3 regions of the Marinomonas algae genome follow, and region 1 is predicted to be linked to each of the others. Evidence: predicted binding sites of a transcription regulator. Region 1 holds the regulator's gene; each other region holds the start of a gene.
The links. Region 1 encodes FNR, which switches genes on or off when oxygen is low (the NO sensors DNR and NnrR bind a similar motif). Its sites were predicted from a motif close to TTGATNTANATCAA; they were not measured.

Region 1 (10,026 bases):
CAATTAAATCATCGAACAAAAGTACATTATCACCAGCTTTTACCGCGCCTTCTTGTATTTCAAGCTCAGCTTCACCGTATTCTAAAGCGTAAGCTTGAGAAACAGTTTTACCTGGAAGTTTTCCTTTCTTGCGAATCAGGATAAGAGGCTTTTGCAGCTCATAAGCCAATACTGCAGCAATCAAAAAACCACGAGCATCAATACAAGCAATATGAGAAATATCAGACGACATGTAGCGGTGAACGTAGGCATCAACGACCATTCTCATTCCTTTAGGGTCACTAAAGATAGGAGTAATATCACGGAAGCTGATGCCTTCTTTTGGCCAGTCTTCTACTGTTTGGATTAGTGACTTAACGTAAAAATCATCGTAGAGCATATTCAGTAACGCCTTAATTTATTTATCAAATGTTGGCGATTTTACCACAATCACTCGCAATCCCAACGAGTTTTTGCATTTCAGGGAAATTGACTATCTCAATCTCTTTACCATCAACATGAATTAGCTCATTTTTTTGAAAGCGAGTAATCACTCGACTCACAGTTTCAACGGCTAAACCTAGGTAGTTTCCTATCTCTCCACGAGACATAGAAAGTCGAAACGCACTAGCAGAGTAACCACGTTTTTTAAACCGATTGGATAGATTTAGTAAGAAGGATGCGACTTTTTCATCGGCATTTTTCTTTCCTAGTAAGACCATCATCTGTTGGTCATCCGATATTTTTCGACTCATTACCTTAAATAACTGATGTCTCAAAGAAGGGATTTGGGCAGATAGTTCTTCTAAATGAGTAAAAGGAATCTCACAAACAGTTGTGGTTTCAAGCGCTTTGGCAGAAACTGGGTAGGTATCTGAATCCACGCCACTTAAGCCAACCAACTCACTAGGGCAATAAAAGCCTGTGATCTGCTCTTCACCAACGGACGTTATGTTAAAGGTTTTCAATGTACCTGAACGTACAGCATAAACAGAATCAAATTTTTCACCTTGGCGAAATAAAAAGTCACCTTTTTTTAATGGCTTTTTGCGCTCAATAATTTGATCTAGTTTATTAATATCCTCATCAGCTAAAGCGATCGGAAGGCAAAGTGCACTTAGGCTACAATTCTGACATTGAGACGTAAGTGTACTGTTAAATCGTGTCTGTGCGTGTGTTACTGACATGTGAATCTCCCTGACCTGATGTTATATAACTTTTGAGTATTTTATATTGTTGTTTAGGTACTTATCGAAAACCATACAAATACAGCGAATAAGTAATCTACCACGTTCTGTCACTCGGATAATGGTCTGCATTCCATTGTCCTGTATTTCAATCATACCGTCTTCAATCATTGAGGTAAGATTATCTACCTCTTTTGAGAAATATTCAAAAAATCTAATATTATTCTTTTGCTCAATTGCCGTAGTATTTAATTCAAATTGAGAAATAAGGGTCATAATAACTTGATGGCGAATACGGTCATCAGAATCACTGATATAGCCTCGACTAATCGCCAATTGGCCTTTTTCAATACTACTTCGATATAGGCTTAAATCAGTATGGTTTTGGATGTAAACACCACTTAGATCACTGATGGCAGACACACCAAATGCTACTAAATCAGTTCCAGCGTGAGTTGTATAGCCTTGGAAGTTTCTTTGCAATAAGCCTTGCTTTTGTGCTTTTGCAAGACTGTCGTTAGGTTTTGCAAAGTGATCCATTCCTATGTACTCATAACCCGCATCGATAAGGTATTCAATGCTCATTCTCAGCAGTTGCACTTTGATGCTCGGAATAGGAAGGCTATCTTCTGGTATCCTTTTTTGTGATCTAAATCTTTCAGGTAGATGGGCATAATTAAACAAAGAAATGCGATCGGGCGATAATGCAATGACTTTATCTAGGGTATCTCTGAAGCCCTCAAGAGATTGATAGGGAAGGCCGTAGATCAAATCAAAGTTTATAGATTTAATGTTCATTGCACGGGCGTCTTCAACCAGTTGAGAAACGGTTTCAAGAGATTGAACTCGATGAATCGCCTCTTGTACTTTGTTGTCAAAGTCTTGAACGCCAATGCTAATTCGATTTATGCCCATTTCAGTTAGCAGCTTTAACTTAGAGGAGGTCACTTCTCTTGGGTCGATTTCGATGCTGTAATCTTGTGAGCCATCACTCACTAGGTTGAAATACTGGTTTATTGTTTTGAATAAATCTCGAATCAGATCCTCTGTCAAAAAGGTAGGTGTACCTCCTCCAAAGTGCAATTGTGTAACTTTTTTAGAATGGTCGAGCATCAGACTGCGAAGCCTCATTTCCTCACCAAGAAGTTCGACATATTCTGCGCCTTTTTCATACTGCTTCGTCACAATCTTATTGCATGCGCAGTAATAACAAAGATGCGCACAGAATGGGATATGAAAATAAAGGCTCAACGCTTTATCTGAAGGCATCATCATCTTGTCTATCAAGGCAATCTTACTGATACCAGAATCGAACTGCGGCGCCGTTGGGTAGGATGTGTATCTAGGTCCTGCCAAATCGTATTTATTAATAAGAGAAGAATCCCAAATCATGTTGTATTCCTATTAAAATTTCTAATAGCAGTTTACTCCTATGGTCTGGGGCTTTTTCTGACACAGGTCAAGATATGACATCTCTGTAAAAATTAAATCATTTCCTAAATAAGATTGGATAAGGCCTCAAGCGCTCTTATAATCACGATAACTTAATTTTTAGTACATAAATTCATGAAAAATATACCTTTATATCTCGCTCACGGTGCTGGTGCGGGCCACAGCAATAGCTTCTTAAATGATCTAGGTAACGCGATTTCAGCCAAAATGAATCAGCCCATTATCCCCGTCACTTTTTCTTATATGCGAGAAGTGGAAATCACTGGAAAGAAAAGGCCACCACCGCCTTTTAAGCGTCTTATTCCAGAATTCTCCGACTGTATAAAAAATGAAGTTGCTTGTGTTGTTGCTGGGAAATCAATGGGAGGACGTGTTGCTGCACAGTTGTCGAAAGAACCTATGGTAAAGGCGGTTGTTTGCTTTGGTTTTCCTTTTTATCCCGCTGGTAAGCCTGAAAAACACAGACTTTCTTTCCTTGAGAATATGGAAGTTCCTTGTTTGATTATCCAAGGAACACGAGATCAACTTGGTTCTTATGATTGGGTTAAGCAGCAATCACTGCCTGAAAATGTCAACATTGTTTGGATTGAAGGTGCTGACCATGATTTTAAAGTGCTAAAGAAATACAATAAAACAGCCACCGAAACCATTTCGAATATGGCTGATATTACACAAACTTGGCTTAACGATATTCTGTAAGCCGCTTTACATTTAACCTATTTGAAGAAGAGCGATAAAAGAGGATTTATATGGAACACCAAGCAGTGTTTGATGCAACAGGCTTACTTTGTCCAGAGCCAGTAATGATGTTGCATGTCGAAATGCGAAAAATAGGGGCGAAAGATGTACTTAAAGTGATCGCTACTGATCCATCAACAACACGCGATATCCCAAAGTTTTGCCAGTTTCTAGGTCATACGCTGGTCAATCACGAGCAAGAAGGTGACACCTTTTTCTACTGGATAGAAAAGAAGTCGAGCTAAAAAATGCCTTCATATTTTTATATGAAGGCATTTAAAGAGCAAAAACCACGTTTAAATGTTAAGGAAGGTACGAACAAGTCCACTGGCTTCAGCGTGTGAATAAACCTTTATAATTCGAGGCAAGTTTCGCAGTCCAATATGAACATATTGGCAAGAAGCTTAACAAAGAATAAAAAGTGTTTAGCTCACGCCCTTCGGGTCTTTCAGAACAACGGCTTCTCTTCGTTAAGAGTGATTGAAAGGTATTAACATTCCTACTCACTCTTGCCTTGATAGACCGTTTCTCTGATAAGACTGAAGTTCAGAAGACTTATTCGCACCTTCCTTAAGCAACTTTAAGTCTTTTTGCTTGAAACTTTTGACCTAGAATCGCGCTGTGGTATGTGTGCTCGAAGCTAGAAAAAGCAACATCAACGTCTAATCTCAACTGACGCACAATGTCATTAGATGAAATCAAACCACGAATTGTCTTTGTGTTTTCATCAATAACTAACAAGTGCTGAAGAGGGTTTTCTCTTTGGCTGTATAAAAGAGACTCTATGTCTGAATTTTTTAGGGATGAATAAGACAATGCAAGTAGCTCTTCTTTTGGCCTCATTAAGTCAGCAACCATAAGCTCAGATCGTTTATAGCCTTCAGCAACCATTTTAATAAGAGCGTCTTCAGACAAGTCTTCTAAACTAATAATACCAACAAAATGGTTGTCTTCATCAACAACGATTTTCATGCGGACATGTTCTTTCTTCATCAATTTAACAAGTACATCTGCACGAGTATTTGCTTCAATCACCCTTGGGCCGGCTTTATCAAAGTCCGTAAATACAGATAGTGCAGATGAGTAAATAGTAATATTCTCGATTACTGCAGGCCAAGTAAGATCGTTAACGCTTTTTGTAGAAACATAAGTAAGTGTTTTCATAGTAAAACCCCATTAAAAAAATAAATGAATGTGAAATATGGGTGAGTTATATCAATGAAAACGGGGGAGCCCTTGGACTAATATTACTATTAATGCTTTCTTTGTTGGGAAAGTAATAGTAAGAGGAGAGTGTATTAGTAAGTTCGAAAAAACGTTTTCTAATACTAAAAGATGAAGCTATAAAATTATTGTCAGAGTCTAACTCTTGATCTGGCGCAATGACTTCATTAAAACGCTGCTCTACACTAGGTTCTAACCATCGAAACTGGCTTACTTCCTGAGCATTCGCACGCTGAGATATCGTCAATAAAGACGATAAAATCACGGCAATGATCATTAGAAGTTGAGCAGTCATAGTTATGGCAAACCTTTATATGTTAAGTAGAAAACTACTTCATTTAATATATGCCTGCCGCTTTTTAAATCCTAGTTATTTTTTATAAATGACCTTTCTTTCCACTTTTAATGTTAAAACTCAACGCCTTCTTATTGCTATAAAAAGAAAAAAGAGCCCAAAAAGGCTCTTTTAATGCATATATCTATATCTTGTTAAGCAGCTGGAAGCATGATCGTTGCTTCACCTGTAACAACAACTTTACCTTCGCATTCACAAACTGTTTTAAGAGTAGCACGGCGTCGACGCTCATTGATGTCTGTTACCGTAACGGTGGTGACAACTTCTTGGCCGACAAAAACAGGTGAGCGAAATTTCAGTGTTTGCTCAAGATAAATACAGCCTGGCCCAGGTAGCTTTGTGCCAATAGCGGCAGAAATAAAACCAGCCGTTAACATGCCATGAGCAATAGGCTGCCCAAATGATGTTGTTGCCGCATACTCAGCATCCAAGTGAACAGGGTTAGTGTCGCCCGTTACATCTGCAAAAGCTTGTACGTCAGCCTGAGTGACGATTTTGCGGTACTCAACACTTTGGTCAATGGAAAGTTGTTCTAATGTGTATCCAGAAGTCATTACCTATCCTTATATTGCAATTTAACGCTATGGTACACTTTCGCCACATTATTCTTAAGAGGTATCTATGGTTAAGTTGGTGATTTTTGATTGGGACGGTACCTTATATGATTCTATCGACACAATTTGTCAGAGTATGCTGCACGCAGCGCAATTAGCTGGCGCACCAGACCGCAATAAAGAAGACGTTAAAAACATCATTGGTTTATCTCTTGATAAGGCGGTTCAGGTTATTTGGCCAGAATTACCCGTTGTTGAGCGCAATACAATTATCGAGCATTACAAGCAAACTTATGTGGCAAAAGATCAAACTCCGCCCAATGCGTATGAAGGTGTTATTGACACCTTGAACAAACTCCAAAACACCAATATTAAGTTAGCCGTTGCGACGGGAAAAAGCCGTCGAGGCTTAGAGAGAGTAATGGGGCTCACAGGAACCAAGGATTATTTCATCGCTACTCGATGCGCAGATGAGACGCAATCAAAACCTCACCCTCTAATGCTAGAAGAATTATTGGCAGAACTTAAGTTAACACCGGATCAAGCAATCATGGTTGGAGATACGGAATACGACCTTAACATGGCGACAAATGCTGGGATGAAAAGCGTAGGAGTCACTTATGGCGCTCATGAATCGGCCCGTTTACAAGCTTGTCAGCCACATGCGCTAATCAGCAACTTTAATGAACTATTAGATATTTTAGGACTATAGAAAATGGCTTGGACGGAAGACGAAGATCAAAAAAAAATTCACGAGCAAGATATAGATAGCGCTCAAAAAAAAGAAGCTGAAAAACCTAAAGAAACGGTAGAGGCCACTGAAAGCCAGACCGATCCAAATAAAGAAATTTGGTCTCTACTTGAAAAAACCTTAAGCGAAAACATTGTTGAAAAGCGTAGAGCGAGACGTTGGAAAATATTTTTTCGATTATTCGCTTTGGCCATTACGATCACGGTGATATCCACGTGGATTATGCGGTCTAACCTACCGGAAGTGGGATTTGAAGGAGATGTTGTTGCTGTTATTCCGATGCGCGGTGTGATCGGAGCGGATTCGGATATAGAATCGTATGAATTTGTAGGCTTGATTGATAGTGCTTATCGTAACCCACGATTAACAGCCGTGGTTATTGAGATGAACAGTCCTGGTGGCAGTCCGGTACATTCCGGCATTATTTATGATGCTATTCAAGAGAAAAAGGAAAACTATCCGGACACGCCTATCATTGTCGTTGTTGAAGATATGGCAGCGTCAGGAGGTTATTACATTGCGGCGGCCGCCACTGAAATCTATGCAAATAAAGCCAGCCTTGTGGGTTCTATTGGGGTAATTTCTTCTGGTTTTGATGCGAGTGGCTTGCTTGAAAAAATAGGCGTTGAACGTCGTACTTTTACCGCAGGCAGAAACAAAGCCTTCCTTGATCCTTTTGTACCAATGACAGAGGAAGCAAAGGATAAATGGCAAGCCGTGTTAGATGAAACTCATCAACAGTTCATTGATGCGGTCAAAGAAGGTCGCGGTGATAGATTAACCATCACAGACGATGTGTTTAGTGGAATGGTGTTTACCGGCCAGCAAGCGGTCAAAATCGGTCTTATTGATGGTTTAGCAAGTGTGCAGAATTTATTGAAGCAGCGCTTTCCAAATGCCAAACCTGTTGTATATGCGCCTAAGCAAGAATCTTGGAAAGAGCTTGCGAAAGAATTGGGCGTTGAAATGGCAACCAAAATAATCAACACAAGCAGCATTCAATAAATTCTAGCTGCAATAAAAAAAGCTCCTTCGGGAGCTTTTTTATTGTCTGTTGCTAACCACAGCCTAGTACCAGGTTTGTCAGTTTAATTTGTTAGAGAAAAAGACAAGCAGAGGGACACAAACGTCAGTAAGTTTTCATCAAAAGATATATTTGATAAAATAATTATCTCATTTATTTTTAATTAAATTTAGGCAATTCCATGGCCCGAAAAGCGAACATTTCGAATGAAGAAATCCACCAAGCATGCTGGGAGCTTCTTGAAAGAAACAGTTTCCCAAATATTCCAAGGATCGCAGACTTCTTCTTAACCAAAGACGGTCGACGCTGTTCCAATACAACTCTCATGAAGGCGATTGCTGAATGGGAAGTCATATACAAAGAACAGCAAGAGCATGAGTTTAAAGATTTAGATGAAGTGCTACTGCCAGCCTTTAAGAACTTCTCAAGAAATTTAACCAAGAGCTTTAGAATACTTCTCGATGAAAAAGTCGCAGACCTTGAAATACATCAAACACAAAAGCAAAACGCCATAGAAGGTGGTTATTTATCGCTGTCTAGTGCCTTGGTTGAGCTTCAGCAAGCATATGAAGAAATTGAAGAACGGCACGCTAGTGCAGAACGAAAAGCCCTTGAACTTGAACAGCAAGCTTTATTGCTCGAACAAAAAAACCAAACTCTAGTGGCTCAAAATCAAGTACTAACAAAGCAACTTGAACAAGAAAGAGAGGAGAGCGCTGAGCTTCGACTTAACTTATCACAAAGAGAAGTAGACCTAGCCAAACTGGACAACAAACTGACCCAAGCACTGGAAGAAAAGCAACAAGCATTCAATGAGATCACCTGCTTAAAAGAACAATCCAATAAGCAGGAAGAGCGAAATTGGGCGCAAATCACGAACACATTAAAAAGCTTATCCTCGTCTGTTCAGATTCTTCAAAGCCAAGCAGAGGAACACAAAGATAGAGGCACAGAGAAATAGTCGCTATAATGCGCCCTTTATATTTAGCGCATTCTTATTAAGAGAGAACATGAGCAAAAATCAATCAGCTATTCGTGATTTATCAACAATCAAAGACTTTATCCGGTGGACATTCAGCCGTTTTCAGAATGCCGACTTATTTTACGGGCACGGTACAGACAACGCCTGGGATGAAGCGGTTCAGCTTGTCATGGGAACCCTAAAACTACCGTTAGACTTTGATCGTGATATGCTAGATTGCGCACTCACTATTGATGAAAAAAAACGCATCTTAAAATGTGTGCATACTCGCATAACAAAACGAGAGCCATTGCCTTATATATTAGGCGAAGCCTGGTTTATGGGACTGCCATTTAAAGTCACCAAAGACACATTAATTCCTCGCTCTCCTATTATGGCGTTATTAGAAAGTGAGTTCTCTCCATGGCTGAAAAACTACCCATTAAATATTCTAGACATGTGCACTGGATCTGGCTGTTTAGGTATCGCAGCAGCATTAACTTTTGATGATGCTCAAGTGGATATTACAGACATAAGTAAACAAGCCTTGATTATTGCCAATGACAATATAGTGCGTCATCAGGTGGAAGACAGAGTGAGCGCGATTCATTCTGACATGTTTACAGGTTTGCCAGATAAGCAATACGATTTAATTATTTGTAATCCTCCGTATGTTGATGCAGATGATTACGCCAGTGCGCCAGAAGAGTTTCATAACGAACCTGAATTGGCGTTAACATCTGGACATGACGGACTGGATTTTGCTCATAAATTTTTATCTCAAGTGGCGAATTATCTGCAAGATGACGGTATATTAGTGTACGAAGTGGGAAATACAGAAAACGCATTACAAGAAGCCTACCCGAATACACCGTTTATGTGGGTAGAATTAGAGCAGGGTGGAAATGGCGTTTTCATTCTAACAAAAGAAGAATTAAGCAAACTATTACAAGAGCAAAAATAACTTATGTCAGGCAATACATTCGGAACTCTTTTTAAAGTTACCACCTTTGGTGAAAGTCACGGTCTAGCATTGGGAGCCATTATTGACGGTTGCCCTCCAGGCATTGAAATTTCAGAAGCGGATCTACAAAAAGACTTAGACCTTCGTAAGCCAGGTACGTCCAAACACACAACTCAACGTCGTGAGCCTGACGAGGTTAAAATTCTTTCTGGTGTTTTTGAAGGCAAAACCACAGGGACACCAATCGGTCTGTTAATTGAAAACACAGATCAGCGCTCAAAAGATTATGGCAACATTGCAGATACTTTCCGCCCAGCTCATGCCGATTACACTTACGACCAGAAGTATGGCTTTCGTGATTATCGTGGCGGCGGCCGTTCTTCAGCAAGAGAAACCGCAATGCGAGTTGCAGCGGGCGCTATTGCTAAGAAATATTTAAAACAACAATTTGGTATTGAAATTCAAGGGTTTCTGTCTCAGCTTGGTCCCATCAAACTGGAAGTGAAAGACCTCAGCCAAGTTTATAACAATAGCTTCTTTAGCCCAGATCCAGATGCGGTACCGGCCTTAGAAGAATACATGACCAATTTGCGTCGCCAACAAGATTCCGTTGGTGCAAAAATCACTGTAATCGCAAAAAACATCATGCCTGGATTGGGCGAACCGGTTTTCGATCGTTTAGATGCGGATATTGCGAAAGCCATGATGAGCATCAATGCGGTTAAAGGTGTCGAAATTGGTGATGGTTTTGATGTCATTGAACAAAAAGGCAGTGAACACCGTGACGAAATGACGCCAGAAGGCTTTTTAAGCAACCATGCAGGTGGCATTTTGGGT
Region 2 (10,026 bases), on a different contig from region 1:
TGCTGGACGCCATTCTTCCCGTGCGGATTTCATGTAAGCGTTGAGCATCGATCGTCAAACCAAACAGTTTTTTCTTGTGCTCTTTTAAAACTTTAGGCAACCCAGAAGAAGAAAAGTCATCTTCGGTGATCGGATAGTTCGCCGCCTTAATTCCGTACTGCATTGCCAAATACAAGCTGGTTGGCGTTTTCCCAGAGCGAGATACGCCAAGCAGAATAATATCGGCTTCTTGGAAATTCTTAACAGAAACGCCGTCATCGTTTGCTAAAGCATAATTAATAGCGTCGATACGACCATCATAAACGCCCTCTTTCATGCCGTGAGCTTTCTGCGCCGCTGGCTGTGCTTTTACACCCAACGCCTGCTCAATTGGTGATAACAAATCACCAAACAAGTTGTAGCAATGACAGTTGCAAGATTGAATAATCTCACGAATTCCCACATCAGAAATAGTATAAAAAACCAACAAAGCCAAACCTTGCTCAACTTCCAAGTCTATCTGTTGTTTCAAACCATTTGCCTGATCTTTTGTCACCAAAAATGGCACGCTTTGGGTTTCCACAGCCACATCAAAAAATGACAACATCGCTGAGCCAAACACTTCGGCGGTAATCGCTGTCCCGTCTGAAACAAAATACACTTTCATCCGTTTTCACCTGTTTTGTTGTTATCTAACGACATTTATTTTTTCGATTGAAATAAAACTACATCGAATAATCGATTTTATTCAAAGCAACGCCTCTACATACAATGACCCCAGACACAGCGTTTTGACAAGCACCAAGATTGCTAGAGAAACACTACCAACCTCTAGGAATGAACGCTGATGTCTCGTTGGCAATCAGCCAAAAAATATAGAAGGCATTGTTCAGCCTAGCCAATATTAGGGTGATGCAACCTTCTCTCATAAAAATAATAGGAGTTTCTTGTGAGCAAATTTGTGAAGTGGTTCAAAGATCTTCGTTTAGAAGATGTCGGTGAAGTTGGCGGCAAAAACGCCTCTTTAGGAGAAATGATTTCTAATCTGACAGACCTTGGCATTCAAGTGCCTAACGGTTTCGCGACCACTTCCTATGCATATCAAAGCTTCTTAGAAGAAAGCGGCCTAAACGATAAAATCCACGATGCACTTAATGCTCTCAATGTGGACGATGTTCAAGCACTTGCCAAAACAGGCGAGCAAATCCGAGCATGGATTGAAGAAGCCCATTTTTCTAAAGAATTCGACCAAGAAATTGAAGCCGCCTTCGCCCTATTGTGTGATGACAACGCCAGCGACACATCCTTCGCGGTACGCTCATCTGCAACGGCGGAAGATTTACCAGACGCTTCCTTTGCAGGCCAACAAGAAACCTACTTAAACGTCGTTGGTTTGGCTGACATTAAAGCATCCATCAAGCGTGTGTTTGCGTCTTTGTTTAATGATCGTGCGATTTCATACCGCGTTCACCAAGGCTTTGAGCACCAAGGTGTCTCATTATCTGCTGGTATTCAAAAAATGGTGCGCAGTGACATTGGTGCATCCGGCGTTTTATTTACTCTAGACACAGAATCAGGTTTTGATGAAGTGGTTTTTATTACGGCTGCTTACGGCTTGGGCGAAATGGTCGTGCAAGGCACGGTAAACCCAGACGAATACTATGTTCACAAGCCAACGCTTGCAGCGAATCGCCCGTCGGTTGTGCGCAAAAGCCTTGGCAGTAAAGCTCAGAAAATGGAATACGCCGAAGCTGGCAGCGATGACGAATTTGTCAAAATCGTTCCAGTGGCGCTAGATGATCAAAACCGCTTCGCGTTGACCAACGCCGAAATCCAAGACCTTGCTCGACAAGCTTGCATCATCGAAGACCATTACAAACGACCAATGGACATTGAGTGGGCGAAAGATGGCATCGATGGAAAAATTTACATCGTTCAAGCACGACCAGAAACCGTACGCAGTCAAAGTAACGCCCAAAGCATGGAGCGCTACAACCTGAAAAAGACTTCTCAAGTGCTGATGACTGGCCGCGCTATTGGTCACAAAATCGGCACAGGTGAAGTGAAGGTTCTGTCTTCGATTGCAGAAATGGATCGCATCCAACCGGGCGATATATTGGTCACTGACATTACCGATCCAGATTGGGAACCCATCATGAAACGTGCTTCTGCGATTGTCACCAATCGTGGTGGACGAACCTGTCACGCTGCCATCATTGCCCGTGAACTTGGTATTCCAGCCGTGGTTGGCTGTGGCGATGCCACTGAGGTTTTAAAAGACGGACAAAAAGTCACCGTATCTTGTGCGCAAGGTGATATGGGCTTTGTTTACCAAGGCGAATTGCCATTCGATGTCATTACATCGGAAGTGGGCAACATGCCTGAACTACCAGTTAAGATCATGATGAACGTGGGCAACCCGAATCGCGCCTTCGATTTCGCCATGCTACCGAACGCAGGCATTGGCTTGGCTCGCTTGGAGTTCATCATCAACCGCATGATCGGCATTCACCCGAAAGCATTGCTCAACTACGCAGACATGGCGCCAGCACTCAAAGAAGAAATTGATCACAGAATCGCTGGCTACACAGGTCCAGTCGAGTTCTACGTCGATAAGCTTGTTGAAGGCGTTGCCACACTGGCTTGCTCTTTCTCGCAAAAGCCTGTGATCGTGCGCTTATCCGACTTTAAGTCAAACGAATACCACAACCTTGTTGGCGGCCCTTTATTCGAGCCAGACGAAGAAAACCCAATGCTTGGTTTCCGAGGTGCGGCTCGTTACATCGACGACTCCTTCCGTGATTGCTTCGCCCTAGAGTGTGAAGCCATTCGCCGAGTCCGAAACGAAATGGGCTTAACCAACGTACAAATCATGATTCCATTTGTACGTACATTAGAAGAAGCACAACAGGTAACTGAGCTGCTTGCAGAACAAGGCTTGGCTCGTGGCGAGAATGGCTTGAAAGTCATCATGATGTGCGAGCTGCCTTCGAATGCATTATTGGCGGATGAGTTCCTTCAATACTTCGATGGCTTCTCAATCGGCTCAAATGACTTAACCCAATTAACCCTCGGACTTGACCGCGATTCAGGCTTAATCGCAGACAAATTCGACGAACGAAATCCAGCAGTGAAAAAACTGCTAACGATGGCGATACAAGCCTGCCGCGAACAAGGCAAATACGTGGGAATCTGTGGGCAAGGCCCATCTGACCACGCCGACTTTGCAGATTGGCTTGTGGCTCAGGGTATTGAGAGCATGTCTCTTAACCCTGACACCGTTGTCGAAACCTGGCTGCATCTTGATGAAGTATTGAAATCGACTTCATTAGATCAGAATGCTGTGTAGCAACAGCGCGTGGCTTCCTTAGCTACTCTCTAGTTTTATGGCCCCGCACTTGCGGGGCTTTTTTTATCTGAAACACCTTCCAAAAATGCATTCATTCGCTATCGATACAATAAGAATTTGACCTAAATCAAATCACAATGAGTTAAACAAACAATCCTAGCAACACATCTTGAGTTGAATAAATGGGCAGGTAAACTGCGCGTTTTTTCATCGATCAGTGAGTGTTATGTTTACGCCAGAATTATTGTCTCCAGCCGGTTCATTAAAAAACATGCGTTATGCTTTTGCATACGGCGCCGATGCGGTTTATGCGGGGCAACCACGCTATTCTCTTCGTGTGCGCAATAACGAATTTGATTTAGAAAAGCTGAAAATAGGCATTAACGAAGCACATGATTTAGGCAAAAAGCTTTATGTTGTGAGTAACATTGCCCCCCATAACGCCAAATTGAAAACCTATATTCAAGATTTAGAGCCTGTCATCAAACTCAATCCAGACGCGCTAATTATGTCAGATCCAGGCTTGATCATGATGGTTCGAGAAGCCTTTCCAGATCAACAAATTCATCTGTCGGTGCAAGCCAATGCAGTGAATTGGGCAACCGTAAAATTTTGGCAGCAACAAGGTATTTCCCGCGTCATTTTATCTCGTGAATTGTCTTTAGATGAGATTGAAGAAATTCGTCTAAAAGTGCCAGATATGGAACTCGAAGTCTTTGTACATGGGGCTTTATGTATGGCGTATTCTGGCCGTTGTTTGCTATCTGGTTATATGAACAAACGCGATCCTAACCAAGGCGCTTGCACCAATGCTTGTCGCTGGCAATACAATGCTCACGACGCCAAACAAGACGAGGTTGGACAAATTATCGCCAGCAGCGATGCATCTATACAACCTCAAACCTCTGTCGTACAAATTCAAGAACCAACGGATCAGCTCTACTTATTACAAGAGCGTGGTCGCCCCGATGAATACATGCCCGCTTTTGAAGACGAACACGGCACCTACATCATGAATTCAAAAGATTTACGCGCCATTCAACACGTTGAACGCTTGGTAAAAATGGGCGTTCATTCGTTAAAAATTGAAGGTCGCACTAAGTCTTTTTACTACTGCGCTAGAACCGCGCAAGTCTATCGTCAAGCAATAAACGATGCCGTTGCAGGAAAAGGCTTCAACAACCAACTGATGAACACTCTGGAAAACCTAGCTCACCGAGGTTACACCGATGGATTTTTACAACGTCATCGTCATGTGGAAATGCAAAACTACGACACAGGCAACTCCATCAGCGAGCACCAACAATTCGTTGGTGAAGTGATTTCAACTAACAGCAATGCTCTCACTATAGAAGTGAAAAACCGTTTTAGTGTCGGTGACTCATTAGAGCTTATGACACCGAAAGGTAATGTTAGTTTTCAGCTAGCAGAGCTCAACGACAAACAAGGACGAGCCATCGAGGTTGCCAAAGGCAGTGGTCACATCGTTAACATTCCTTGCCCTCAAGGTATCGATGCATCCATGGGAATCTTACTGAGAAATCTCTCGGAAGGACAAACCACTCGCCAACCTCATGCAAGCAAAACAGCATAGAGACAAACAATGGCATTATTAATCAATGATCGTTGTATCAATTGCGACATGTGCGAACCAGAATGTCCCAACGAGGCCATTACTATGGGGGCTAAGATTTACCTTATTGATCCAGACAAATGCACAGAATGCGTTGGTCATTATGACCAACCCACTTGTGTGGCCGTCTGCCCTATTGATTGTGTGAAACCAGACCCAAACAGACGAGAAACCGAAGAAGCCCTATACGAGAAATTCGTTGAGTTACACTTTGACGTTTAATATCCGGACGAAACATTAAACGCTATAAAATACGGTTAAATAGTCGGTAAATTCTGAGCAAGCCATTGCTTGAATTGCGCTTTTGGCAGGGCGCCAGACAGACGTGCTACTTCTTTTCCATGATGAAAGATCATAAGCGTAGGAATAGAGCGGATATTATAACCTCCAGCGATCATTTGACTCTTCTCAGTGTCTAACTTCACAAAACAGGCTTGCGTAGACATTTCTCCTGCGACTTGTTCAAAAACAGGCGCGAACTGCTGACACGGTCCACACCATGAAGCCCAAAAATCCACCACCACAGGCAAAGCATTCTCTGTAATATAACGTCTGAAATTGGCATCACTTCCCACAATAGGATGAGTGGCAAGTACAGGGTTACCGCACTTCCCGCACAGCGGCTTATCACTCAATTTCTCTTTTGGCAGACGATTTTTTGCATAGCAGCTTTGACAAACTATTTGAATGGGAGAATTCGTCATCTTAAACCTCAGATGTAAAATATTAATGAGTGATATAAAACGCCTGTTAAAACACCGCAGGCAGCATCATAGGATGGTGTTCTTCAAGCCTGAATTCAAGCCACCTTCCAAACCAATAACATGTTATTTGCTGGCATAGGAATGGTTTCAACAAGCGCCATTTTCTCTGCCCATTCCGTTAATTCTGCAATGTCACAAATTCCACCGTAACCGCCTGCTTTCAAACTTTGGTCAAATTCACGATTTCCTTCACTGGTATATTCGCCGTTTACATTCATCGGTCCATACTGACAAAACACGCCACCGGAAGGTAAATTCTCACCCACTGTTTTCATCATCAACTTTGCTTGATCACGCTGCATGATGTGCGTGGTATTCGCCGTAAAAACGCCATCTAAAGGAAGGTCCGGCCAATCGTTCTTACCAAAATGAAATTCAAAAGGCGCTATCACATTGCTTAAATTCGCTTCTTTCATCCATGCATTAATGCTGTCATGGTTCTCCAACATATCACTGGTATTCCAGATTAAATGAGGTAAATGCTTGGCAAAAAATACCGCGTGCTGACCTGTACCAGAACCCACTTCAAGCACTTGCTGGCAACCCTGAAAATGCACAACAAGCTGATCTAAAATTGGTTGTTGGTTTCGATCACATGAAGGAGCAAAGTTTTTAGTCATAATAAAAATACCGAGAGAAGATAAGAACCACTTGGAAAATGAGTACCTGAAAAAGTTCCAACAGATACTTGAAAGAAAATAGGATGACATTAAGCCACCCTATTTATGAAGATTATACTGAAAAAGAAAACCAGCTTACGCTCTTGTTGCCGTTGCTAATAGCCCGCTTGCCATGACAAAGATGCTGCCCATACCACGATTCAGGTTTTTCATGCCTTTTGGGCTGCGAATCAATCGACGGATTTGTTTACCACTCATGGCATACACATACGCAGCGATAAATTCCGTCACACAAAAAGTCAGCCCCATCCAGAAAAATTGTACAGCCACTGGCTGATTTAGATCGAGCATTTGAGGAAAAATCGCAGTAAACAATAGGATGGCTTTTGGATTACCAATCGCCACTAAGAACTCCTGACGCATACGAGCAAAATTTCCTCGCTTCGCCTTTGTGCCTTCTTCACTCTCATGTTCTTCAAGCACAACGGCGACACTGCGCCATGTTTTGATACCTACATAAAATAAATAAGCAACACCACACCATTTAATAACACTGAACCAAAAGGCAGAAGCCACAATAACTGCTCCTAGCCCCAAAGCGGATACCAGCATCAAAATGCTAAAGGCTAAATTTCGTCCAACAACCGCTGTCACCGCCTTTGCAGTTCCGACTTGCATACCGTTGTGCATCGCCAAAAAGTTATTCGGACCTGGCCCTAAAGAAAGCAACATTAATAAAGGCGCAACCGCCAACCAAACGCTGAAAGTCATATTGATTCGATCTCACAAAACAGGAAGCAAAAATGGTTAGAACAACCATAAAAACAGCGCCACTTTACCGCTTAATAAAAAGCCTGTCAGCTTATTTTTTATACGATTTAAAGACATTGTGTGCGAAGACTTCTTGACCTTCAAGCCTTGAAAGATTTACGGCTTATTTAGCCCGTGATTTCATAATGACGCTCAACATTTACCGTCAATTTTCCCCAGTGAGAGGCTTTCACTCTGCTTTGATGATGATCAAAAGCCGCTTTGTCTTTGAACTCTTCATACACATCAAAACGAAGAGGGTTTATCGGGCTTTCTGTAACGCTAAAATGAATGCATCCAGACTCTTCGAGAGTCAAACGCTTATGATTAACCAGCTCTGCTTTTACCACTTCAAGCTCCGACTCAGGAACCAGAATAAAGCCTTTTAACGTTACCTTTGACATAAACCCTCTTGAATAACTTGTTTTCAAAACCTATTTGGAGGAATGCAAACCAAACATATTTCCTTCCGTATCAAAAGCCATAGCGATGAAACCATATTCACCAATAGACATCTTGGTTTGATTTACTTTACCGCCAGCGCCTTCCACTCTGGCTTCTTCTATAGAGCAGTCTTCACATGCAAAATAAACCAAAGTGCTGTTTTGGCCGACAGGCACGCCATCCATTTTGACCAACGCTCCTGTAGCACCATAACCTTCCATATTAGAAGGAAAAGCAAGCATTTTTATACTCGGATCGTTTGGATCACCTAAGACTTCTAGCTCAACATTTAAAACCGACTCATAAAACGCTTTTGCTCTCGACAAATCATCAACATAGATTTCAAACCAAGCCACCGGATTATTCTTCATAATGTGCCCCAACTGTTTTAATGGTTCATTTATTCTAGAAGGCTTTTCTGCCTCCTGCCAAAAATGGGCACAAAAAAACCGCTCATGTGAGCGGCTTTTAATATCATCCATTGCTATGACAAAGTGATTACAAAGACAGTGTCTTTTCACCACGCGCGATACCAGAAACACCGGTACGAACCACTTCAAGCAGATGTGCGCCACCTAAAGCTTGTAGGAATCCGTCTAGTTTGTCTGATTCGCCAACGATCTGAACCGTGTAGATTGACGGTGTCATATCTACAATGTTGCCACGGAAGATGTCTACCGTACGTTTCACTTCTGCTCGTTGAGCGCCAGTAGCACGTACTTTTACTAACATCATTTCACGTTCGATGTGCTGACCTTCAGTTAAGTCCACCAGCTTAATAACATCAATCAGCTTATTTAGCTGTTTCGTAATTTGCTCGACGACTTGGTCAGAACCGTAGGTTGTCAGTGTTAAACGAGACAAGGTTGCATCGTCTGTTGCCGCTACGTTCAATGACTCAATGTTAAAGTTACGCTGAGAAAACAAACCAACAACGCGCGACAAAGCACCAGGCTCGTTTTCCATTAATACAGAAATAATGTGTCGCATATTAGGTTCGCTCCGTCTTGCTCAAGAACATATCGCGCATTGCACCACGAGGTACTTGCATTGGATATACATGCTCTTCTGGATCTACATAACAGTTGATGAAAACAAGTTGGTCTGTCATGGCAAACGCTTCTTCCATCTTGGCATCAAGTTCGTCTTTGCTTCTGATCTCAACGTATTTGTGACGGTATGCGTCCATCAATACTTTGAAGTCTGGCAATGAATCCAAGTACGAATTCGAGTAACGACCTTCGTAGTTCATGTCTTGCCACTGGCGAACCATGCCCAAGTAACCGTTATTCAAACATAGGATTTTGACTGGCAAACCATACTGCAAACAGGTTGAAAGCTCTTGGATATTCATTTGAATACTGCCTTCACCTGTTACACAAACAACGGTTTCCTCAGGGAAACTCATTTTAACGCCCATAGCAGCAGGTAAACCAAAGCCCATTGTCCCTAAACCACCAGAGTTTACCCAGCGATTTGGCTTATCGAATTTGTAGTATTGAGCAGCAAACATTTGGTGCTGACCAACATCAGAGGCAACAAAGGCATCCCCTTTGGTTGCTCTCCAACAAGCTTCGATCGCAGCTTGAGGTTTGATCTTTTCGCTCGTTGTGTCGTAGCGACCGCCGTGGACAGCACGCCATTCATTAATTTGCTTCCACCAGTTAACTAAGGCTTCAGTGTTAGACGTTTGACCTTCGATCAAAGACAACATTTCTTCCAAAACTTGCGTCACAGGGCCAACAATCGGCACGTCTGCACGAATCGTTTTTGAAATCGCCGCTGGGTCGATATCGATATGAACGATCTTCGCGCCTGGGCAGAATTTATCTGGGTCGTTTGTTACGCGGTCATCGAAACGTGCGCCAACCGCCAAAATAACATCACTATGATGCATGGTCATGTTTGCTTCGTAACTGCCGTGCATGCCTAACATGCCAACGAATTGCTTATCCGTTCCAGGGAAACCGCCTAAGCCCATCAAGGTATTCGTTACCGGTACGTTCAATGATTTCGCTAGTTTAACCAGCAAATCAGAAGCGCCGCCCATGATAACACCGCCGCCAGCGTAGATAATTGGACGCTTTGCCGCTAACAACAAATCAACCGCTTTCTTAATTTGACCGCTGTGGCCTTTGGTTGGAGGTGTATAAGAGCGCAGTGAAACAGACTCTGGGTATTTGTATTCAAACTTTTCACTTGGCATGGTCATATCTTTTGGTACATCGACAACCACAGGACCTGGTCGGCCAGTGCTTGCAATGTGATATGCCTTTTTCAAGATCATTGGAATTTCTGATGCATGCTTGACGGTAAAGCTGTGTTTCACGATAGGACGGGAAACACCCACCATATCGGTTTCTTGGAACGCGTCTTCACCGATCAGATAACTCATTACCTGACCGCAGATTACAACCATAGGGATAG
Region 3 (10,026 bases), on a different contig from region 1:
TCATCGAGGAACAATGTGCCGCCGTCGGCCAAGCTTAGTAAGCCTACTTTGTCTTTCTCCGCGCCAGTGAACGCGCCTTTCACGTAGCCAAACAATTCGCTTTCTAATAACTCCGCTGGAATCGCGCCGCAATGGACGGAAACAAACGCCTTACTCGCTCGGTGGCTCAAGTCATGCAAGGTGCGGGAAATCACTTCTTTGCCTGTGCCAGATGGCCCAGTCACTAAAACACGCACGTCCGTTGGCGCAATGCGTTCGATTAAAGCGCGAATTTTTTGCGAGCTGGCGGAATACCCAATATAAGACGCCGCGCCTTGAGTTTGTTGCGTGGATTGTTTGAGCTGGTTTAATTCCCGCTCTAACGTGGTTTTGGTAATCGCTCGGCGCACCACGACCGCCAACATGTCTGGATCAATGGGTTTGGCGATAAAGTCCCAAGCACCCAATTCAACGGCTTTTAGCGCCAGTTCACGATCCGCGTGGCCAGTAATAATAATCACAGGTCGACCTTCAAATTCCGGCATGGCGTCTAATGTCACTTGAGGATCAAAATGCGGCGGCATAGACAAATCCAGCAAGACCAAATCCGCGTCAAATTTGCCGATCACATCACGGGCTTCTTCTAAGCTGCCAACCGCTTTCACATGATAATCTTGCTTCGCCAACCAACGTCCTGCCAACTCTCGGAATGCAGGTTCGTCATCCACTAATAAAATTTTATTCTGCATTCTGTTGTTCCTGTTCTTGTGGTTTTTTATGCGCTTGTGTCTTAGGTAGAACAATTTCAAATGTCACTGGCCACTCAGTATCGGCGCGATGAAAAATGCGGCCGCCATGAGCATCAATAATGCGCCGCACAATCGCCAACCCTAACCCGCTCCCACCAGCGCGTTTGGTCACAAAAGGTTGGAACAAAGCGTCGCCTTGCAGGGTTTTATCAATCTCTGGGCCATTATTGTGTATTTGGATAATCAAGGATTCGGCTTCCGCTTTCGCCTCGATAGACAACTTACCGTCTGGCTGATTGCGCAAAAACGCCGTGGCGTTATCGATCAAGTTAATAAACACCTGCTGGAGTCGTTGAGGATCGGCGTCCAACTCCAAAGTCTCGTCCACGTTGATGTCATAACCAATATTCCCCAATGGCGCTTGTGCCAATACGCTAGCAATGAGTGCTCGCAATGGCGTAGGAGACAATTGCAGCGTCAAACCGCCGGAATACACCAACATATCGCTCACCAGACGATCGGCTCGGTTTAATTGCGTTTGAATGTGTTGACGAGTGTCGGGCGGTGAATCGTGCGACGCCATGGCGATGATGTTCAAAGGGTTGCGCAGTTCGTGAGCCATGGCGGCGGATAAACCACCAAGTTCTACAAGATGTTGCTCATCCAGACGCTTTCGTTCCGCCGCGGCCAAAGCAAGAGATCGATCCAATAAGCCACAACTGTTGGCATAAAGAGACGCAAAGACTTCCGCGGTTAAGCGCATTCCTGGGCTGGCGTCTTCCCAGCCGATTAAGCTAAAACGCCAGCCATTTTGGTCTTGTGAAAGCGTGATAGCCAAATCACTCTTTGTCGTCATTTCACTACTAAATGGCATGTTAATTTGAACCGTTCGACGAATTTGTGCAGACAACAAGCCTTCGCCTAGCGCGATAAGAGCGGGCCAATCTTGGGCTTCTTTTAAACGGCTCGACCAGTTTTCCAGCACTTGCTCATTCAACATAGCGCCGGGATAAATCAAACGAGAAATCAGACGATTCAATGGCTGGTAAATCACCGCCGTCGTCACTAAAAGAAGCAAAGAATAGAGCCACAATTGCCAGCTTGGAACGTCCGCTAAAGCTTGCAAACCCAGTCGTCCAGACACCACGCTGATCACCGCGATCAAACAAAGAATCACCAGCATCATGGCAAGCCAAAGTAAGGCTCTGTTCGCAAAGGCATTCACCGATAAGATTTGATAACGCACCACGCCATAAACCAGCAAAAGCAAATAGCTTGGCAACAGCAACATAGGATAAGGAAACCAACTGATGCCAAAGGACGGAAACACAAAACTGGTTGCCAGTAAAAGCCCCCACGCGCCAACGCCAAACATCGCCAAGATAGAGCGTTTTTTATTGCCCGAATGGCGATACCAACCGAAGAGTAAAACCCCATGCGCCAAAATTCCCACTAAAACCGTATATACGAGGTTTCCTGTGCCTGCGTCTGTAAAAACGAAAAAAGAACGCGTGTCGAATGTGCTAACAACGTCGCCCGCGCCAATCCACCAGCTGTGCAAAACAACGGCCGAACTGATGGCGTAAAACCAAGGTAACGCATTATGAAGTCGGTCGAGCATGGCTTCTTTCGCGGCGCCAGAATTTACAAACACAATGGCAAAATGCAGGAAGAAAGTCGGCATAAGAGGATTCGCGAGAATGATGTGAATGCCAAGGTTTTCAAACCCTTGAAACAAGGCAACGTGACCAAAACACCAAATCGCCATCATGATGGCAAAGCCAGCCAAGGCGCGTAAATCGCCCTGCTTTTTCGCTCGCCATAAAAGCCAAATCGCGACCAAAATACCGCAGACGCTGGACACCAACATAGCGATTTCAAACATCAATGAAAGAGTCAAACTGTAAACCTCGTTTACACTAAAAATAAGACAAAATCGTAAACCTCTTTTACGGCTCACGCAAAGTTAAATTTTATTCCTTTAAAATCAATAAGATAAAAACACCCAGAAATTGGCCTCTCGTTTGCTATAAGCATTATTAATAGATTGATCTAGATCAATTTTTACTGACTTAATCACACATTCTTAATGGGGCAGACATTATGAACATGAGTTTTTTTCTAACAGAGGCCATCGCGCTTTTTAGCATTATAGGCTTGGCGGTTTTTCCTTTGGCGTTTCAACAGATACGCACCATCGCCATCAAGAACGACGAATAACCATCGCTTGTCTTTTTTAACATTCAACTTTTACTAGGAATGGTTATGGATCTCGACGTTGCTATTTTGTCTCGTATTCAATTCGCCTTTACGGTGAGTTTCCACATTATTTTTCCCAGCATCACGATTGGTCTTGCGACCTTAATTGCGATCTGGGAAGGCTTGTGGCTGAAAACACACAACCCGTATTACCTTCAATTGGCCAAGTTTTGGATCAAGCCTTTTGCCATCACCTTCGGCATGGGCGTGGTGTCTGGCATTGTGTTGTCTTATGAATTCGGCACTAACTTTTCTAAATTCTCTGAAATGACCGGAGCGATTTTAGGGCCGCTCATGGCGTACGAAGTGCTGACGGCTTTCTTCATGGAAGCGGGCTTTCTCGGCGTCATGCTTTTTGGTTGGCAGCGGGTCGGTCGCAAGCTGCATTTCTTCTCAACCCTTGTGGTGATGACAGGCACTTGGATTTCAGCCTTTTGGATCATTGTGGCGAATTCTTGGATGCAAACGCCTGCGGGTTACAAAATCGTCGATGGCAAATTTGAAGTAGAAAGCTGGATGGCGATCATTTTCAATCCGTCCATGCCTTATCGATTCACACACATGTTAATGGCAGCTTTTATCACAGCCACTTTTGTTGTTGCAGGCATTTGCGCTTATTACTTATTGAAAAAGCAGAACATTCCTTTTGCGAAAAAAGGTTTGTCTATGTGCATGTGGTTCGCCTTGATATTGACGCCAATGCAAGCCTGGATTGGTGACATGCACGGCTTGAACGTGCAAGAGCATCAGCCAACAAAACTCGCCGCGATGGAAGGTATTTGGCCAGAAAAAGAAGCCAATGTGCCTTTGTTGTTATTCGCCATGCCGAACATGGAAACCGAATCCAACGATTACCAAGTGGGCATTCCCAACCTTGGTAGCTTGATTCTGACGCATTCTTGGGATGGCGAAGTACAAGGGTTAAAAGCCGTTCCACCTGAAGACAGACCGAATGTGCCTTTGGTGTTTTGGTCATTCCGCGTCATGGTTGGCATTGGTTTTGGGATGATGGGTATCGCCCTACTCGCCTTGTTATTGCGCCGCAAAGGTCGCTTGTTCGAAAACAGACCTTTCCTCGCGTTAGTCAGCTTATTTACACCTGCTGGCGTGATTGCGGTGTTGGCTGGCTGGTACGTGGTGGAAATCGGCCGACAGCCTTGGATCGTTTACAACTTGGTACGCACCTCAGAAATCGTCTCGCCATTACCGGCCGAGCGAGTCTTATTCACTCTTATCGTCTTCGTGGTGATTTATACCTTGCTGCTTGGGGTTTATCTGTACTTCATGCGTAAGTTAATCAAGAAAGGCCCACCAAGTATGGCCGCCTTAGAACAGCAATTAATCGGTATGAAAGCGCCCGGTTACGCTTTGGCGTGGGTGAAGCTGTTACAAGAAAACGATGCTGATAATAAAGACACTCAAAATACACAAGCACGAAACAAAGAAGGAGAACAATAATGGATTTGGCATTTTTCTACTTCCTCGTTTTAGGCTTCGCCATCTTTATGTATGTCTTGCTCGATGGCTTTGATCTAGGCATTGGAATCTTGTATCCATGGTTCAATCAAGGTGGCGAGCGAGACCATTTAATGCGCTCTATCTCACATGTTTGGGATGGCAATGAAACTTGGTTGGTGTTTGGAGGCGTAATTCTGTTTGCGGCCTTTCCGGCGGCCTATGGCGATATTCTCTCCATCTTTTATCTGCCAATCATGCTGATGCTGTTTGCCTTGATCTTCCGTGGTGTCGCCTTTGAGTATCGTTTCAAATCCAACACCTCTCGACCTTATTGGGATTTGGCGTTCAGTTCAGGTTCTGCTATTGCGGCCTTTTGCCAAGGCTTGTTACTGGGTTCTTTGGTTCAAGGCGTTCCCTCAGACACGAGCAGTTTGTCTAGCTTGCATTGGCTAACGCCTTTTTCCATCTTGACCGGATTTTCTGTGATGGCAGGTTATGCCTTGCTGGCCGCGTGTTACTTGTTTATGAAAAGCCGCGGCAGGATTCAGCAACATGCAGCGCATTTGGGCAAACGACTTCTCATCATCACTGTCTTAGCCATGCTCGCCGTCAGTCTGTGGACAGTGATTAACGAAGTGGAAATCCGCGAGCGTTGGTTCAGCGATTACAACTTCCTGTTATTGTCACCTTTGCCACTCCTAAGTTTGGCCGCTGCATTCTTTGTATGGAAGGACCTCAGCGCACACAAAGCGCATCAAGATAACAGCAGAGAAAGCCGTCCTTTTTGGTGTGCTTCCGCACTCTTCTTGTTAGGTTTTGCAGGCTTGGTTGTAGGCTTGTTTCCTTACCTGATTCCAAGACAATTAACCTTTATGGACGCCGCTTCGCCAGATTCCAGCTTGCTCTTCTTGCTACCGGGCGTGTGTATTTTCGTCCCGCTGATTTGCGCTTATACCATTTGGGGTTATCGCGTATTCGCAGGCAAGGTCGAAGATTATCAGGAGGGTTACTAATGGCGAAACGACTGAAAGACAAACTCGCTGAACTGAAATCTTGGCAATGGTTTTTATTGCTCTATGGTGCAGGTTTTATCGCTGTGATTTGCACCTCTTATGGCATCAAACTTTTAATGACAGGTTTGCCCTCCTAAGACTCAGCAGACAGATTTAAAAATGCCTTTTAATCTGTCTGCTTAATTTTTCCTTGATGTGTACATGGGATTCTCATACGAAACCACTTAAAGTAGGCGATTCCTTTTTATTCAACGTTAAGGTTCCCCATGACACCAAAAGATATGTTACTCGGTCTTGCGATTATTTTTGCTTGGGGCTTTAACTTTGTGGTGATTCGTTGGGGGCTCGACGACTTAACCCCAATGATGCTGGGTGGCTTACGCTTTCTTGTGATTGCGGTGATCGGCTCCTTCTTTTTCGCTCGCCCTAAAACGCCGCTAAAGTGGATGCTCGCCTACGGTTTGTCCTTAAACTTCGGACAATTTGCTTTCCTATTTACCGCTATGGAATTTGGCATGCCTGCTGGACTCGCTTCTTTGGTTCTGCAATCTCAGGCTATTTTCACTCTGTTGTTTGCCGCTCTATTTTTCAAAGAATACGTGCGCCCTTATCAATTATTGTCCATTGGTGTGGCGGCTTCAGGTTTAGCAGTTATTGGCTTGCATGGCGAAGACACAAGCATGACTGCGATAGGTTTTGGTATCACTTTAGCGGCGGCATCAAGCTGGGCATTCGGTAATATCGTCACAAAAACCATCAGTCGAAAAGGTTATGAGTCGAACGTAAACCTCATTGTTTGGTCTTGCTGGTTTCCACCTATTCCCTTCTTTATTGGCTCTTACTTTATCGATGGCAGCGATGTTATGTGGAGCAACATCACTCAGATTGATTGGCAAACCATGGCCACTCTCGCCTACTTATCTGTCGTTGCGACCATTATGGGTTACGGCTTATGGAGCTATTTGATGTCCCGTTATTCCGCAGGAACCGTTGCGCCACTGACGCTTGGTGTTCCGGTTGTCGGACTCACGTCCACCGCGTGGATATTAGATGAGAAAATCGGCTCGTATCAGTGGATTGGCATCGCCTTGGTGTTGGCTGGATTAATTATGAATACATTAGGCGGGCGCTGGTTAGCTCGTCGAGCCAACCAGCAAGCTTAGACTTAGACTTATTCTTTATCTTGCGATGATGCTTTGTGTGAATCATCGATTTTATCGGACAATCGCGCGACTTGAGCTTGTAACTCCGCGATCTGTTGAACCAAGGCATGGTGATGATTGTCTTGGTTTTCTTGCTCTTTTTCCGCGGTTTCTCTGGTCATAACATCAAGCACAACACCGACCATCATGTTTAAAAACACAAACGCCGTTAAGAAAATGAAGACAATGTAGAAGATCCAGCTCATTGGATAGACTTCCATTGTTTCGTACATTACGTCTGTCCAATCCTCAAAGGTGGCAACGCGGAACAGAGTCAGCATAGAAATGGCGATGTCGCCCCATAATTCGTCATTCACCTGATCGAAGAAGATAGAACCAACCGCCGCAAAGATGTAGAAAATGATAAACATCAAAAGCGCGATATAGCCCATTTTGGGAATGGCTTTTAGCAAGGCATTAATTAAAAAGCGCAGATCGGGAATAATCGAAACCAAACGCAGCACTCGGAAGACTCGTAATAAACGAGCAACCAGAATCATGTCTGTGTCTGAGAGAGGCACCAAACTGCCAATCACAATAATAGTGTCGAATAAGTTCCATGGGTCTTTTAAGAATCGACGTTTGTCGTCGCAAGCCATGAAACGCAAGCTGATTTCTACCAAGAAAAATACCGTGATGAAAGCGTCTAGATAATTGATCGCCAGTTCAACACTGTAAGGTAGAGGGTAGGTTTTTGCTCCTACGGTTAACGCAGCAACAATAATGATGCCGATGATAAAACCTTGAAACCAAACGCTTCGCTCAATGCGCTTCATCTTAGCTAGCAAGCGTCCAGAAAATACCGTTTCCATTATTTTTTCACACCTAATATAAAACAAAATAGCTCATCTAAAAGACAAGGTGACGCCATATTAAGTTCATATCATCAAAAATAAAAGTAGAAGTGATTTTAGCTGTAAAGTTTGCCAATTAAGTGCGTTTTACACGCACAACTTTCATGATTTCGACAGGAATACCCGCGACCATTTCTTGAGTCGGATAGTAGGTTAAATTTACGCGAGCACCTCGTAACGTACGGTACTTTCCTTGGCGCTTGAATCGAAATGGTACGTCATAACCTTCTATCATTAAGGTATGAAGCACCCAATCTTCTTGAGGCCGTTGCGCATGGGACTTTACTTTCATTGCATCAGAATGAATAAGCGCATCGTTATTTTTTAGCAGAGATTCTGGATCAGATTTCACGAGACTTTCTCCTTCAATACGATGAAAGTCTCTTAGTATGACATAAGTAAGCCAGATCTTAAAAAATTGATTGTTTTTTGTTCAACACTATTCGGCCGAGTCTTTTGGCTCTTTTTCTTCTTTGTTGAATTGGCTCACGGCTTCCGCAGCTTTTTGGTCAGTGAAGCGCACTACTGCTTTTTGTAATATCAGACTATTTGGATACGTTACGATATCGTCAGATAAGCGTTTGATGATCACATGAAAGGTCGAGATTTCTATAATCTGACCTAAGATTTCATCGTCCTTATCGACTACTTTCACCCAATCTCCCACGCGATAAGGAAAGCCGAAGAAGATAATCAAACTGGCCGTAATGTTGCTAAGGATTGACCATTGGGCAAACAGAGCAACACCGACAACAGCAAACACAGACGAAAAGAAAATCGCCAACTGCCCATATCCTACGCCCAAAACTAAACACACCAACAAGATGAAAACAGCTGTAAAGCCAAGATTAAGCATTTTAGAAACATAGGTCACACGTACTTCGTTAACCGACTTCTTCTGGCCTAGTAAGGTAATGGAAGATTTAAGAAAGCGGGAAAACATCACATAACCCACAACCAATAAAATAAGCAAACCAATTTGTATCATCATATTTTTGTCCTATGGCTTTTTAAAAGCACAAGTAACGAAGTAAAACCGAACTATACCTGAGTTTAGCAAATTGCCAATCCCTCTGAATGACTCTGTAAAGCTCATTTTGATCTGCGTTAGCCGCTTAAAAACGCTATGATAGACGAAGCACATCAACGAGCGATTTTATGCCTAACGAACTGCCTATTTTCCAACTGATTCCTGACCTGAAACACCAGCTGAGTCAGCATCATGAAGCCATTTTAGAAGCCGCGCCAGGTGCAGGTAAAACTACCGTAGTTCCTCTCGCTTTAATGGAAGAAAATTGGTTAAAAGGTCGGCAGATCATTATGTTGGAACCCCGCCGTTTGGCCGCTAAAGCCGCAGCAAAACGTCTTGCCGATACCTTGAACGAGCCACTTGGTGAGCGCATTGGTTATCGCATTCGTCATGAAAATAAAGAAAGCAAACACACTCAAGTTTTAGTTGTCACAGAAGGCGTATTAACCAGAATGCTTCAAGACGACCCAAGTCTTGATTCCATCGCACTGGTTATTTTTGATGAATTCCATGAACGCAACCTGCACTCTGACCTCGCTTTTGCTTTATGCCTGCAAGCTCGTGATTTGTATCGGGATGAAGATCCGCTCAAACTGTTAGTCATGTCCGCTACGCTTGATACAGAAGCACTCCAAGCTCGTCTCGGTTGCCCTGTATTAACCAGCCAAGGACGCAGCTTTCCGATTGAAACACGCTACGCCAACCTTGCCTTAAAAACCGATCAAGTGGTTGATGAAGTGGTACGCCTCACCTGCCAAGCTTTCTCTGAAGAATCTGGCAGCTTGCTGGTTTTCCTTCCCGGTCAAAGAGAGATTCGTCGCGTGGCGAACCAACTGCAAGAACGACTCGGGCATGAATCCCATTTAAGTATTCTTCCGTTATATGGCGAGCTAAACCTAAAAGAGCAAGAAGCCGTTATTCAGCCGGCAATTGCGCCTGCCCGAAAAATTGTACTTGCCACTTCCATTGCTCAAACAAGTTTGACCATAGAAGGTGTTCGAGTGGTCATCGACAGCGGTTTAAGTCGTGAGGCGCGTTTTGATGCGAACACAGCAACCACGAGACTTCATACTCGTCGTGCCACTCAAGCAGAAACCGTACAGCGAATGGGGCGAGCTGGGCGAACAGAACCGGGCGTGTGCTATCGATGGTGGAGCGAAAATCAGCAATACCAGCTTGCTTCTCAAGCTCAGCCTCAAATTGAAATCAGCGACCTAAGCAGCCTTGTTATGGAGTTGGTAAAGTGGGGCGTACAAAATAGATTGGAACTCGATTGGATCACGCCACCGCCCAACAGCCATTGGCAACAAGCCGTCGATTTACTGACCAATCTCACCGCCTTAAAAAGGCAAAAAGATCTACAATTAAGTGCGCTCGGAACACAGATGAGCAACCTGAATATCGAACCTAGATTAGCACGAATTCTGATCGAAGGAAGACGCCTAAATATGGCAGAAGTAGCCTGTGCTATTTGTACCATAT

Region 2: the regulator FNR is predicted to act here: its motif matches at 3,446-3,459, upstream of trhP (prephenate-dependent tRNA uridine(34) hydroxylase TrhP).
Region 3: the regulator FNR is predicted to act here: its motif matches at 2,776-2,789, upstream of ACMUMQ_RS15625 (cytochrome ubiquinol oxidase subunit I).

What each region holds. Positions count from the first base shown of each region.
Region 1 is NZ_JBLIXK010000015.1:42,650-52,675, reverse strand. Features, by position in the region: gene ACMUMQ_RS15475 (adenine phosphoribosyltransferase) at 1-379, opposite strand, end outside; gene ACMUMQ_RS15470 (fumarate/nitrate reduction transcriptional regulator Fnr) at 405-1,166, opposite strand; gene hemN (oxygen-independent coproporphyrinogen III oxidase) at 1,188-2,558, opposite strand; gene ACMUMQ_RS15460 (alpha/beta family hydrolase) at 2,733-3,317, shown strand; gene tusA (sulfurtransferase TusA) at 3,368-3,601, shown strand; gene ACMUMQ_RS15450 (CBS domain-containing protein) at 3,927-4,520, opposite strand; gene ACMUMQ_RS15445 (hypothetical protein) at 4,567-4,875, opposite strand; gene ACMUMQ_RS15440 (MaoC family dehydratase) at 5,070-5,489, opposite strand; gene ACMUMQ_RS15435 (HAD-IIIA family hydrolase) at 5,557-6,201, shown strand; gene sppA (signal peptide peptidase SppA) at 6,205-7,245, shown strand; gene ACMUMQ_RS15425 (GumC domain-containing protein) at 7,446-8,225, shown strand; gene prmB (50S ribosomal protein L3 N(5)-glutamine methyltransferase) at 8,275-9,189, shown strand; gene aroC (chorismate synthase) at 9,193-10,026, shown strand, end outside.
Region 2 is NZ_JBLIXK010000001.1:370,609-380,634, forward strand. Features, by position in the region: gene ACMUMQ_RS01710 (pyruvate, water dikinase regulatory protein) at 1-646, opposite strand, end outside; gene ppsA (phosphoenolpyruvate synthase) at 929-3,328, shown strand; gene trhP (prephenate-dependent tRNA uridine(34) hydroxylase TrhP) at 3,555-4,922, shown strand; gene ACMUMQ_RS01725 (YfhL family 4Fe-4S dicluster ferredoxin) at 4,932-5,183, shown strand; gene trxC (thioredoxin TrxC) at 5,219-5,665, opposite strand; gene ACMUMQ_RS01735 (DUF938 domain-containing protein) at 5,761-6,345, opposite strand; gene ACMUMQ_RS01740 (LysE family translocator) at 6,481-7,116, opposite strand; gene ACMUMQ_RS01745 (putative quinol monooxygenase) at 7,284-7,559, opposite strand; gene ACMUMQ_RS01750 (VOC family protein) at 7,590-7,970, opposite strand; gene ilvN (acetolactate synthase small subunit) at 8,098-8,589, opposite strand; gene ACMUMQ_RS01760 (acetolactate synthase 3 large subunit) at 8,591-10,026, opposite strand, start outside.
Region 3 is NZ_JBLIXK010000017.1:2,439-12,464, reverse strand. Features, by position in the region: gene ACMUMQ_RS15635 (sigma-54-dependent transcriptional regulator) at 1-728, opposite strand, end outside; gene ACMUMQ_RS15630 (sensor histidine kinase) at 718-2,628, opposite strand; gene ACMUMQ_RS15625 (cytochrome ubiquinol oxidase subunit I) at 2,994-4,445, shown strand; gene cydB (cytochrome d ubiquinol oxidase subunit II) at 4,445-5,458, shown strand; gene ACMUMQ_RS15615 (hypothetical protein) at 5,458-5,595, shown strand; gene ACMUMQ_RS15610 (EamA family transporter) at 5,725-6,621, shown strand; gene ACMUMQ_RS15605 (ion transporter) at 6,630-7,472, opposite strand; gene ACMUMQ_RS15600 (hypothetical protein) at 7,591-7,866, opposite strand; gene ACMUMQ_RS15595 (mechanosensitive ion channel domain-containing protein) at 7,954-8,505, opposite strand; gene hrpB (ATP-dependent helicase HrpB) at 8,673-10,026, shown strand, end outside.